2 linked regions of the Sphaerotilus montanus genome follow. The protein of the gene in region 1 interacts with the protein of each later gene in a pairwise test. Links are inferred from orthologs where the notes say so. Each region holds a gene or a part of one and is shown in the gene's direction. Other genes may lie near its edges.

Region 1 (4,867 bases):
GACGTGGCGCTGGCCGACCCCGTGCTGGCACAGCAGGTGCTGGCGCTGCGGCTGGCGGTGCTGCTCTGCCATGCCCGCAGCGCGCCCGAGCAACCGCTGCCGAGCCTGTCCACCGATGGTCGCCAGGTCCGCCTGGGCTTCACCGCGGACTGGGCCCGGGAACACCCCCGCACGCTGCACCTGCTGCAGGGCGAGGTGGAGGCGTGGGCCAAGGTCAGCGCCGTGCGCCTGCAGACCGTGCAAACCGGCTGAAACTTCCGATGCGGCCACCCGCCCGCTGTCACGAACTGGTCACGCAGCGGGCCTAGGATCGGGCCATGCCCGAAGCCTCCTCGACCCCGTCCGATCCGGTCACCCTGCTCAGCCGCGAGCGCGCGATCCTGGAATTCAACCGGCGCGTGCTGGCCCAAGCCCGGCGTGCGGACGTGCCGCTGCTGGAGCGGCTGCGCTACATCTGCATCGTCTCGTCGAACATGGACGAGTTCTTCGAGGTGCGCTTCTCGGACGCACTGGACGCCGCCCGCCTGCCCGACAGCGGCACGAGCCACAGCGATCTGGCCGTCGTCGCCGCCGACGCCCATGCGCTGATCGACGAGCAGTACCGCATCTTCAACGACGAGGTCATGCCCGCGCTGGCGGCCGAGCAGATCGTCATCGTCAACCACGCCGACCGCAACGCCGCCCAGCGGCAGTGGGTGTCCCAGTTCTTTCACCGGGAAGTGCAGCCGCTGCTGGTGCCGGTCGGGCTGGACCCGGCGCACCCCTTTCCGCAGGTCGCCAACAAGTCGCTGAACTTCATCGCGCAGCTCGGCGGCATCGACGCCTTCGGGCGCGAGAACACCATCGCCATCGTCAAGGTGCCGCGGGTGCTGCCGCGCGTGATCCGTCTGCCGGACCGGCTGTCCGACGGCAAGCAGGTCTTCGTGCTGCTGACCAGCGTGATCCGGGCGCACCTGGGCGAGCTGTTCCCCGAACGCGAGGTCGAGGCCTTCTCGCAGTTCCGCGTGACGCGCGACTCGGACATGGACGTCGACGAGGACGACGTCACCAACCTGCGCCAGGCCCTGCGCAGCGAGCTGACGACGCGCCACTATGGCCGCGCCGTGCGCATCGAGGTGGTCAACACCTGCCCGGCGCGCCTGTCGGACTTCCTGCTCACGCAGTTCGACCTGCCGGCGGCTGCGCTCTACCGCGTCAACGGCCCCGTGAACCTGGTGCGCATGAACACGCTCATCGACCGCGCCGACGCGCCGGCCCTGCGGTTCCCGCCCCACGAGCCCTCGTGGCCGACCGACCAGCTTCCGCTCGGCCGCCGTGTCATGGACTGCATGGCCGAGCGCGACATCCTGACCCACCAGCCCTTCGAGTCCTTCGACCCCGTGGTGCAGTTCCTGCGCGAGGCGGTCGAGGATCCGCAGGTGCTCGCCATCAAGCAGACCATCTACCGCACCGGCAGCGAGTCGGTGCTCATGGACCTGCTGATCGAGGCGGCGCGGCGCGGCAAGGAAGTGCTGGCCGTGGTGGAGCTGAAGGCCCGCTTCGACGAAGAGGCCAACATCAACTGGGCGGACCGGCTCGAAGCCGTGGGCGTGCAGGTGGTGTACGGCATCGTCGGGCTGAAGACCCACGCCAAGCTGCTGCTGGTCACGCGCAAGGAAGGCCGCCGGCTGGTGCGCTACGGCCACCTGTCCACCGGCAACTACAACTCGAAGACCGCGCGGCTCTACACCGACGTCGGCTTCCTCACGACCGACCCCGAGATCACCGCCGACGCCGACGCCGTGTTCCTGCACCTGGCCAGCCTGAACACGCTGCGCCCGACGAAGCAGCTCCTGGTGGCGCCGTTCACGCTGCAGTCCACGATGGTGACGCTGATCGAGCGGGTCGCGGCCGCGGCCCGGGCGGGGCAGCCGGCGCGCATCGTCTGCAAGTTCAACGCGCTCACCGATGCCACGCTGATCCGCGCGCTGATCGCCGCCGGTCAGGCCGGCGCGGAGATCGACCTGATCGTGCGCGGCGCCTGCGCGCTGCCGCCGGGCCTGCCCGGCCAGACCGACCACATCCGGGTGCGCTCGGTGGTCGGGCGTTTCCTGGAGCACACGCGGGTGCTGTACTTCCGCTGGGGCGCACAGGAAACGGACGAAGCCCTGTATTTCAGCAGCGCCGACTGGATGACGCGCAACATGCTGCGCCGCATCGAGATCGCCTGGCCGATCCGCGACGCCAGCCTGCGCCAGCGCGTGATCGACGAGTGCCTGGTCCCCTACCTGCGCGACGAACGCGATGCGTGGACGCTGGACAGCACGGGCCGCTACCAGCGTGTCGGCGAGACCGGGGTGAGCGCCCAGCAGGCGCTGGCGCAGCGCTACCAGCGCTGAAAACCCGCGGGGGGCGGGTGGACAAGGGTGACTAGAATCAGGGCCGCCAAGGAGCCCCGATGGACACCCAGACCACTGCCGACAAGGAAATCGACACCCGCGGGCTCAACTGCCCGCTGCCCATCCTGAAAGCCAAGAAAGCCCTGGCCGATCTGACCAGCGGCCAGGTGCTCAGGGTGCTGGCGACCGACCCGGGGTCACTGCGCGATTTCCAGGCCTTCGCGCGCCAGACCGGCCATGCCCTGCTCGGGCAGGAGACCCTGCCCGGCAACGAGTTCGTGCACCTGCTGCGCCGGCGCTGAGATCAGAACTCGAGTTCCTTGAGGTACTGGCGGAACGAGTCACGGAGTTCGGGATGCTTCAGGGCCAGCTCGACGTTGGCCTGCAGGAACCCTTCCTTGCTGCCACAGTCGTAGCGGCGGCCCTCGTAGCGGTAGGCAAACACCTTCTCGCGGCGCAGCAGCGCAGCGATGCCGTCGGTGAGCTGGATCTCGCCGCCCACACCGCGCGGCTGGGTGGCGATCTCGTGGAACACGCCCGGCGTCAGGATGTAGCGGCCGGCCACCCCCCAGCGCGACGGGGCATCTTCCGGCGACGGCTTCTCGACGATCTTGCTGACGTCCATCACGCGGTCGTTGACCAGCGTGCCGGCGACGATGCCGTAGCGCTTGGTGTGCTCTGCCGGCACTTCCTGCACGGCCAGGATCGAAGCACGCCACTCCTTGTACTGCTCGACCATCTGGGCCAGCACCGGCGGCTCGCCCATCATCAGGTCATCGGCCAGCAGCACGGCAAACGGCTCGTTGCCGATCAGCCGCTGTCCGCACAGCACCGCGTGGCCCAGGCCCAGCGCCTGCGCCTGGCGGACATAGATGCACTCCATGTCCTTGGGCTTGACGCTGCGCACGACGTTCAGCAGCTCGGTCTTGTTGGCGTTTTCCAGCGCCACTTCCAGCTCGAAGGTCATGTCGAAGTGGTCCTCGATCGGGCGCTTGTGGCGGCCGGTCACGAAGATCATTTCACGCACACCGGCGGCATAGGCTTCCTCGACCGCGTACTGGATCAGCGGCTTGTCGACCACCGGCATCATTTCCTTGGGCTGCGCCTTGGTGGCGGGCAGGAAACGCGTGCCCAGACCGGCAACGGGAAAGATGGCTTTCTTGATTTGCATGTGCGGAAGTACCCTGTGAAATGCAGTTGGAATGGAGTTGAAATGAAACCGGAATGAAACTGGAATGCAGTTGAAGTAACGCGCCAAGTCCTCTCTAAAGAACACCTAAACTGCGTCAACTGCTTCAATTCTGGCATGAGAACGTGACATTCCGGCGCGTGATCAGGGGGGGCTAAGCCAGAGCTCCACTGATTAACATCAGCCCTTGTTCATCTCTCACGAAATCATGGACCTGCTCGTTGCCGAACCCCTGGAAGCCGAGGTGCTGCAATGGCTGCAGACGCGCCATGCACTGCACTACGCCCCGCGGCTGCCCGAGGACCGCAAGCGCTTCGCCGAGGCGCTGGCACAGGCTCGCGCGGTGATCCTGCCAGCGCAGATTCCGGTCAACGCCCGGGTGCTGGCGCGTGCGCCCTTGCTGCGCGCCATCGGCCGGGTCGTGGGCGGTCAGGACAACATCGATCTGGACGCCTGCAACGGCGCCGGTGTCACCGTGCTGCGCAGTCCGGAAGCCAGCGCTCCGGCCGAAGCCGAGTTCATGCTCGGCGCGCTGCTGACCCTGCTGCGGCCGAATCCGCAGGCGCCACACCGGGTGGTCGGCCGGGAGCTGGCCCACTGCACCGTCGGTCTGGTCGGCATGGACGCCGGCGCCCGCCGCCTCGCCACCGTGCTGCAGGCGCTCGGCACGCAGGTGCGCGGCTACGACCCGGCCCTGCACGCCAACAGCGCGCACTGGAGCCGCTGGGGCGTGCAGCCGGTCAGCCTGCGCGAGCTGTTCGAGCAGTCGGACGCGGTGTGCGTGCAGCTGCCGCTCTACAGCCGCTATGTCGGGCTGCTCGGGGACCGCATCCTGCCGTGGTGCAAGCCGGGGCAGGTGCTGGTGAGCGTGGCACCGATCGAGCTGTTCGACGAGGCGGTGCTGGCCGACATGCTCAACAGCGGCCGGCTGGCTGCGGCCTGGCTGGACAGCGTCGCCCCCGGACCGCTCGCCCCCGGACAGCCGCTGCACGGGGCCGCGGGCCTGCAGACCACCCCCCGGCTGGCGGCCTACACCCGCGAGGCCCGCCTGCGCAGTGCCTGGGGCGTGGCACGGCAGCTGCACGACGTGCTGCGCCGCACACCGGCCACGGTGCGACCGGGTGCACGGCCGGGCGCAACCACCCCGCCGGTGCTGCGCGACTGGATCAGCCCAGGCGCGCCAGCTGCGTCTGCAGCTTCGCCAGCGTCTCGCTGAACGAGGCGATCCGCGCCCGTTCCTGCTCGACCACCGCGGCCGGCGCGCGGGCCACGAAGCTCTCGTTGGAGAGCTTGGCCGTCG
Region 2 (5,202 bases), 3.4 Mb from region 1 along the record:
AATCGGTCGGGTTCAGGTTCCACGAGGAGCGCAGATTCGGCTGGACCTCGAAGCCGGTGTAGCTGTTGTGCTCGAACTTGCTGCCAGCGGCGATGCGCCAGCGGTCCGGGAGCACGGTGAACTCGTCGTGGACAAAGGCGCTGAACAAGGTCTGCGTTTGCTCGGCGGGCAGGAAGGTGGCGAGCGAGGCGGGCGGGGTGTGGATGGTGTCTGCGCTGCGCCGGTAACCCAGGCCCCAGACCATGTCCTGGCGGGACGTCAGCGCGAAGCGGTTCTGGAAGTCGACGTCCAGCGTGGTGCGGTCTTCGGCGTGGACACCTTCCATGGCGATGCGGCCGTGCTCCAGACCGACCTGCAGCGTGGCTTGCGAGCCGTTGTCCAGCGTCCAGTCGATCTTGCCCAGGACGTTCACGCCCTGGTTCTTCTGCATGGTCGGGGTCCGTGCGGCGTAGGGCGGGGTGAGCTGGGGCAGCAGCAGCACCTCGCCGCTCTTCGTGTCGAACACGTTCGCGGTGGCCATCACGCGGGCGGTGCCCGAGAGATCGCGGTCCAGCCGGAAGCCGGCGCGCACGGCATCGACATCGTCCGCGCCCGGCGTGCCGTCGCTGGCCTGCACGCTGTCGCGCCGGACGGACTTGGCCCAGAGGCGGTAGTGGGTGTCCTCGTCGACCTGCGCGCCCCAGCGCACGGCGCCGGTGCGCTGTCCCTCGTTGCCCACCAGGGCGGTCGCCAGCCCGCCCTGTGTGCGCCTGGCGTTGCGGGTCAGGATGTTGATCACGCCGTTCACGGCATTGGCGCCCCACATGGTGGCACCCGGGCCGCGGATCACCTCGATGCGGTCCACATCCTCCAGCAGCACATCCTCGGCTTCCCAGAACACGCCGGAGAAGAAGGGCGAGTAGGCGCTGCGGCCATCGATCAGCACCAGCAGCTTGTTGGCGAAGCGGCCGTTGAAGCCGCGTGCGGTCACCGCCCAGCGGCTGCCGCTGGCCCGGGCCACTTCCAGCCCCGGCACCATGCGCAGCGCTTCGGGGATCGACGTCGATCCCGAGCGCTGGATGTCATCGGCCGTGACCACGAAGGCGGCGGCGGCCGTGTCGGTCAGCCGCTGCGACTTGCGGGACACGGTGGTGACCTCGACGTTCATGAGGTCCTCGATGGACATCGAGGCGACCTCCAGTTCCTGCGCTGCCCGGGCCTGCGTGCCGGCCAGGGCCATGACCCCGACCATGACAGCGTTCAGGCATTTGCAAGGAAGCGCAAGGGTGGAACAGGTGGTTTGGTGCACAGCGAAAACTCCCAGCCGGTCAGATTCGACCCAGTCGCCACCATCTTGGGGACGAACCGACTGGCGCACTCGGCCGATCAGCTTGCGCTTGACCTCCCAGATCCGCTGTCTGCGCGCCGAGCCGCCAGACTGATCCTCATCAATGGTCTGTCTGGTTCTGGATCTTGAAATCTGGTCTGTACTGCCCCAGATCCCTTTCAACCGGAGGAACACCCCATGCGACTCGACAAACTCACCACCCTGCTGCAACAGGCGCTCGGCGACGCCCAGAGCCTGGCCCTCGCGGCGGACCACCCCTACATCGAACCCGTCCACCTGCTCAAGGCGCTGCTGCAGCAGGAGGACGGTCCGCGCTCGCTGCTGCAGCGCGCGGGCGTGAGCCTGCGTGCGCTCGACGAGGCGATCGACGCTGCCCTGGCCCGCATCGCGTCGGTGACGGGCGCCCAAGTGCAACCCGGCCGCGACCTGATGGCCCTGCTGCAGGCGGCCGAGAAGGAGTCGACCAAGCGCGGCGACCAGTACATCGCCACTGAAATGGTGCTGCTGGCGCTGGCCGAGTCGAAGACCGACTTCGCCCAGGCGGTGCGCACCTGCGGCCTGACCCGCAAGGCGCTGGAAACCGCCGTGGACGCCGTGCGCGGTGGCCAGCCGGTGGACTCGGCCGACGCCGAAGGCCAGCGCGAGGCTCTGAAGAAGTACACGATGGACCTCACCGAGCGCGCCCGCGCCGGCAAGCTCGACCCGGTGATCGGCCGTGACGACGAGATCCGCCGTGCCATCCAGGTGCTGCAGCGGCGCACCAAGAACAACCCGGTGCTGATCGGCGAGCCCGGCGTCGGCAAGACCGCCATCGTCGAAGGACTGGCGCAGCGCATCGTCAACGGCGAGGTGCCCGAGTCGCTGAAGAACAAGCGCGTGCTGGTGCTCGACATGGCCGGTCTGCTGGCCGGGGCCAAGTACCGCGGCGAGTTCGAGGAGCGGCTGAAGTCGGTGCTGAAGGAAGTGGCGCAGGACGAGGGCCGCATCATTCTCTTCATCGACGAGCTGCACACCATGGTCGGTGCGGGCAAGGCCGAGGGCGCGATGGACGCGGGCAACATGCTCAAGCCGGCGCTGGCCCGCGGCGAGCTGCACTGCATCGGCGCGACCACGCTCGATGAATACCGCAAGTACGTCGAGAAGGACGCCGCGCTGGAACGCCGCTTCCAGAAGGTGCTCGTCGCCGAGCCCACCGTGGAAGCGACGATCGCCATCCTGCGCGGCTTGCAGGAGAAGTACGAGGTTCACCACGGCGTCGAGATCACCGACCCGGCCATCGTCGCCGCGGCCGAACTCTCGCACCGCTACATCACCGACCGCTTCCTGCCCGACAAGGCCATCGACCTGATCGACGAGGCGGCGGCCAAGATCAAGATCGAGATCGACTCCAAGCCGGAGGTGATGGACAAGCTCGACCGTCGCATCATCCAGCTCAAGATCGAGCGCGAGGCGGTGCGCAAGGAGAAGGACGAAGCCTCGATCAAGCGCATGGGCCTGATCGAGGAAGAGATCGGCAAGCTGGAGCGCGAGTACGCCGATCTGGAAGAGATCTGGAAGGCCGAGAAGGCGACGGCGCAAGGATCGGCCCACGTCAAGGAAGAGATCGACCGCATCAAGTTCCAGATCGAGGAATGGAAGCGCAAGGGCGATTTCAACCGCGTGGCCGAGCTGCAGTACGGCAAGCTGCCCGAACTGGAGAAGCGCCTGAACGAAGCGCAGGCCAAGGAGGAATCCAAGACCCGCGCCGGCAAGGACGGCAAGGGCGGCCCGCAACTGCTGCGCACGATGGTCGGCGCGGAGGAAATCGCCGAGGTGGTCAGCCGCGCCACGGGCATCCCGGTGTCCAAGCTGATGCAGGGCGAGCGCGACAAGCTGCTGCAGATGGAAAACAAGCTGCACCAGCGCGTGGTCGGCCAGGAAGAAGCCATCGTCGCCGTGTCGAACGCGATCCGCCGTTCACGCGCCGGCTTGTCCGATCCGAACCGGCCGCTGGGCTCGTTCCTGTTCCTCGGCCCCACCGGCGTGGGCAAGACCGAGCTGTGCAAGGCTTTGGCCGGCTTCCTGTTCGACAGCGAGGACCACATGATCCGCATCGACATGAGCGAGTTCATGGAGAAGCACTCGGTGTCGCGGCTGATCGGCGCGCCTCCGGGCTACGTCGGCTATGACGAGGGTGGCACGCTGACCGAAGCCGTGCGGCGCAAGCCCTACAGCGTCGTGTTGCTCGACGAGGTGGAGAAGGCGCACCCGGACGTGTTCAACGTGCTGCTGCAGGTGCTGGACGATGGCCGGCTGACGGACGGGCAGGGCCGCACGATCGACTTCAAGAACACCGTGATCGTGATGACCAGCAACCTCGGCTCGCACCTGATCATGGCCATGGCCGGCCAGCCGACCGAGGACATCCGCGAGGCGGTCTGGGGCGAGGTGAAGGCGCATTTCCGGCCCGAGTTCCTGAACCGCATCGACGAGACCGTCGTGTTCCACGCGCTGGACCTGAAGAACATCGAGTCGATCGCTGCGATCCAGCTCAAGGGGCTGGAAGGGCGGCTGGCGAAGATGGAGATGGTGCTGGAGGTCACGCCCGAGGCGCTGAAGGAAATCGCCAAGGTCGGCTTCGACCCGGTGTTCGGGGCGCGGCCGCTCAAGCGGGCGATCCAGCAGCGCATCGAGAACCCGGTGGCGCGGCTGATCCTGGAAGGGCGCTTCGCGCCGCGCGACGTGATTCCGGTCGGGATCAATGTGGACGGCGAGTTCACCTTCGGCCGCACGGTGCACTGAAGCACCGGTGCCGCGGGCCTGGTGTTCAGAGCACCGGCGCCCGCGGCAATGCGGCATCCATCGCCATCAGACGCGGGCGCAACTGGGTCCAGCTCGTCAGGGACGGGCCGTAGACCAGGTGCAGCGCCAGCCCCGGCTGGGACTGCAGTGTCCGCACGCCAAGCGCCTCGTTGCCTCCCATGACCAGCACCTCGTCGGCTTGCCCGACGAGGTGCAGCTGTCTGCGGGTGCTGGTGCCGGCGGCCAGCAGCAGCGAGCCGCGGCGTGCCAGGTCGCTGGGCTGGAAGGCCGCGCCAGCGTGGGCGATCACGCGGCTGGTGGCGACATCGAACACGCACGCACTCTGCACCCCCGGCAGCGCATGGGCCTCCAGCACGAAGCGCTCGATCGGCTGCGTCCTGGACGCGAGCGTGGCTGGCGTGGTGGCCAGATCGGGCATGGCCTGCATCGTGTCCCGGCCGCTGGCCAGCACGCTCAGCAGCGGCCCGCTGCCGTCCGGGTGCAGGGCGGTCTGTACCCGGTTCCACGACTCGCTCAGGAAGTTCCAGGCCTCGGCCGGGCGACTGACCCGCGGCGCGATCTGGCAGGCCACGCCGCTGCCCGGTCCGAGTGCGGCAACGAGTCCGGCCAGTGCCGCGTGGCTGGTGGCGGCCAGCGGCATGAACTGCAGGTGGGCGCACTGCCAGTCGGGCCGGAACATCGCGTCGCGCAAGGGCTGGAGGGCGTCGCTCAGCGCGTGCGGTGGCACGTCGCCGATCAGGATGACGGCCATCGTCGCCTGCGCACAGAGCACCCGGGCGATGGCGGTCCGGGTCACGGTGTCGGCCTCGGCGTCGGTGCTGTAGAGCCGCACCAGCTGGCCGCGGCTGGCCGGACAGTCCACGTAGTCGATGCTGGCGAGCACGGTGCCATAGCTCTGGCGGCGGATGCTCAGGCGCTCCACCGGCCGGCCCGCCGCGGACGCGATGGCGTGCAGCAGGCGGCGTGCACCGCGGCTGGCGATGTCGTGCAGCGCGATGTAGCTGGGGCGCAGATATTCGAACTGCTGCTGCAGCGCCTCGCCCGGCTCGCAGGACACGAACAGCTCGCGGGTG

What was found.
Region 2: the proteins of BDD16_RS05140 (region 1) and clpB interact in binary tests that used the Escherichia coli proteins (3 or more experiments, as listed by UniProt). The link is inferred for Sphaerotilus montanus from one-to-one orthologs.

The regions. Positions count from the first base shown.
Region 1 is NZ_JACCFH010000001.1:1,165,561-1,170,427, forward strand. Bases 1,193-4,058 are described here. They hold BDD16_RS05140 (sulfurtransferase TusA family protein), read left to right. Parts: upstream 1,193-2,437; coding sequence 2,438-2,680; downstream 2,681-4,058. Other genes in these bases: ppk1 (polyphosphate kinase 1), read left to right, coding at 1,193-2,378; galU (UTP--glucose-1-phosphate uridylyltransferase GalU), read right to left, coding at 2,683-3,549; BDD16_RS05150 (NAD(P)-dependent oxidoreductase), read left to right, coding at 3,776-4,058. Outside these bases: BDD16_RS05130 (Ppx/GppA phosphatase family protein), read left to right, coding at 1-252; more of ppk1, read left to right, coding at 318-1,192; more of BDD16_RS05150, read left to right, coding at 4,059-4,783; BDD16_RS05155 (valine--tRNA ligase), read right to left, coding at 4,734-4,867. UniProt on the Escherichia coli protein: Involved in thiosulfate metabolism.
Region 2 is NZ_JACCFH010000001.1:4,529,388-4,534,589, reverse strand. Bases 1,108-4,308 are described here. They hold clpB (ATP-dependent chaperone ClpB), read left to right. Parts: upstream 1,108-1,504; coding sequence 1,505-4,108; downstream 4,109-4,308. Other genes in these bases: BDD16_RS20690 (hypothetical protein), read right to left, coding at 4,134-4,308; BDD16_RS20700 (TonB-dependent receptor plug domain-containing protein), read right to left, coding at 1,108-1,231. Also shown: more of BDD16_RS20700, read right to left, coding at 1-1,107; more of BDD16_RS20690, read right to left, coding at 4,309-5,202. UniProt on the Escherichia coli protein: Part of a stress-induced multi-chaperone system, it is involved in the recovery of the cell from heat-induced damage, in cooperation with DnaK, DnaJ and GrpE. Acts before DnaK, in the processing of protein aggregates.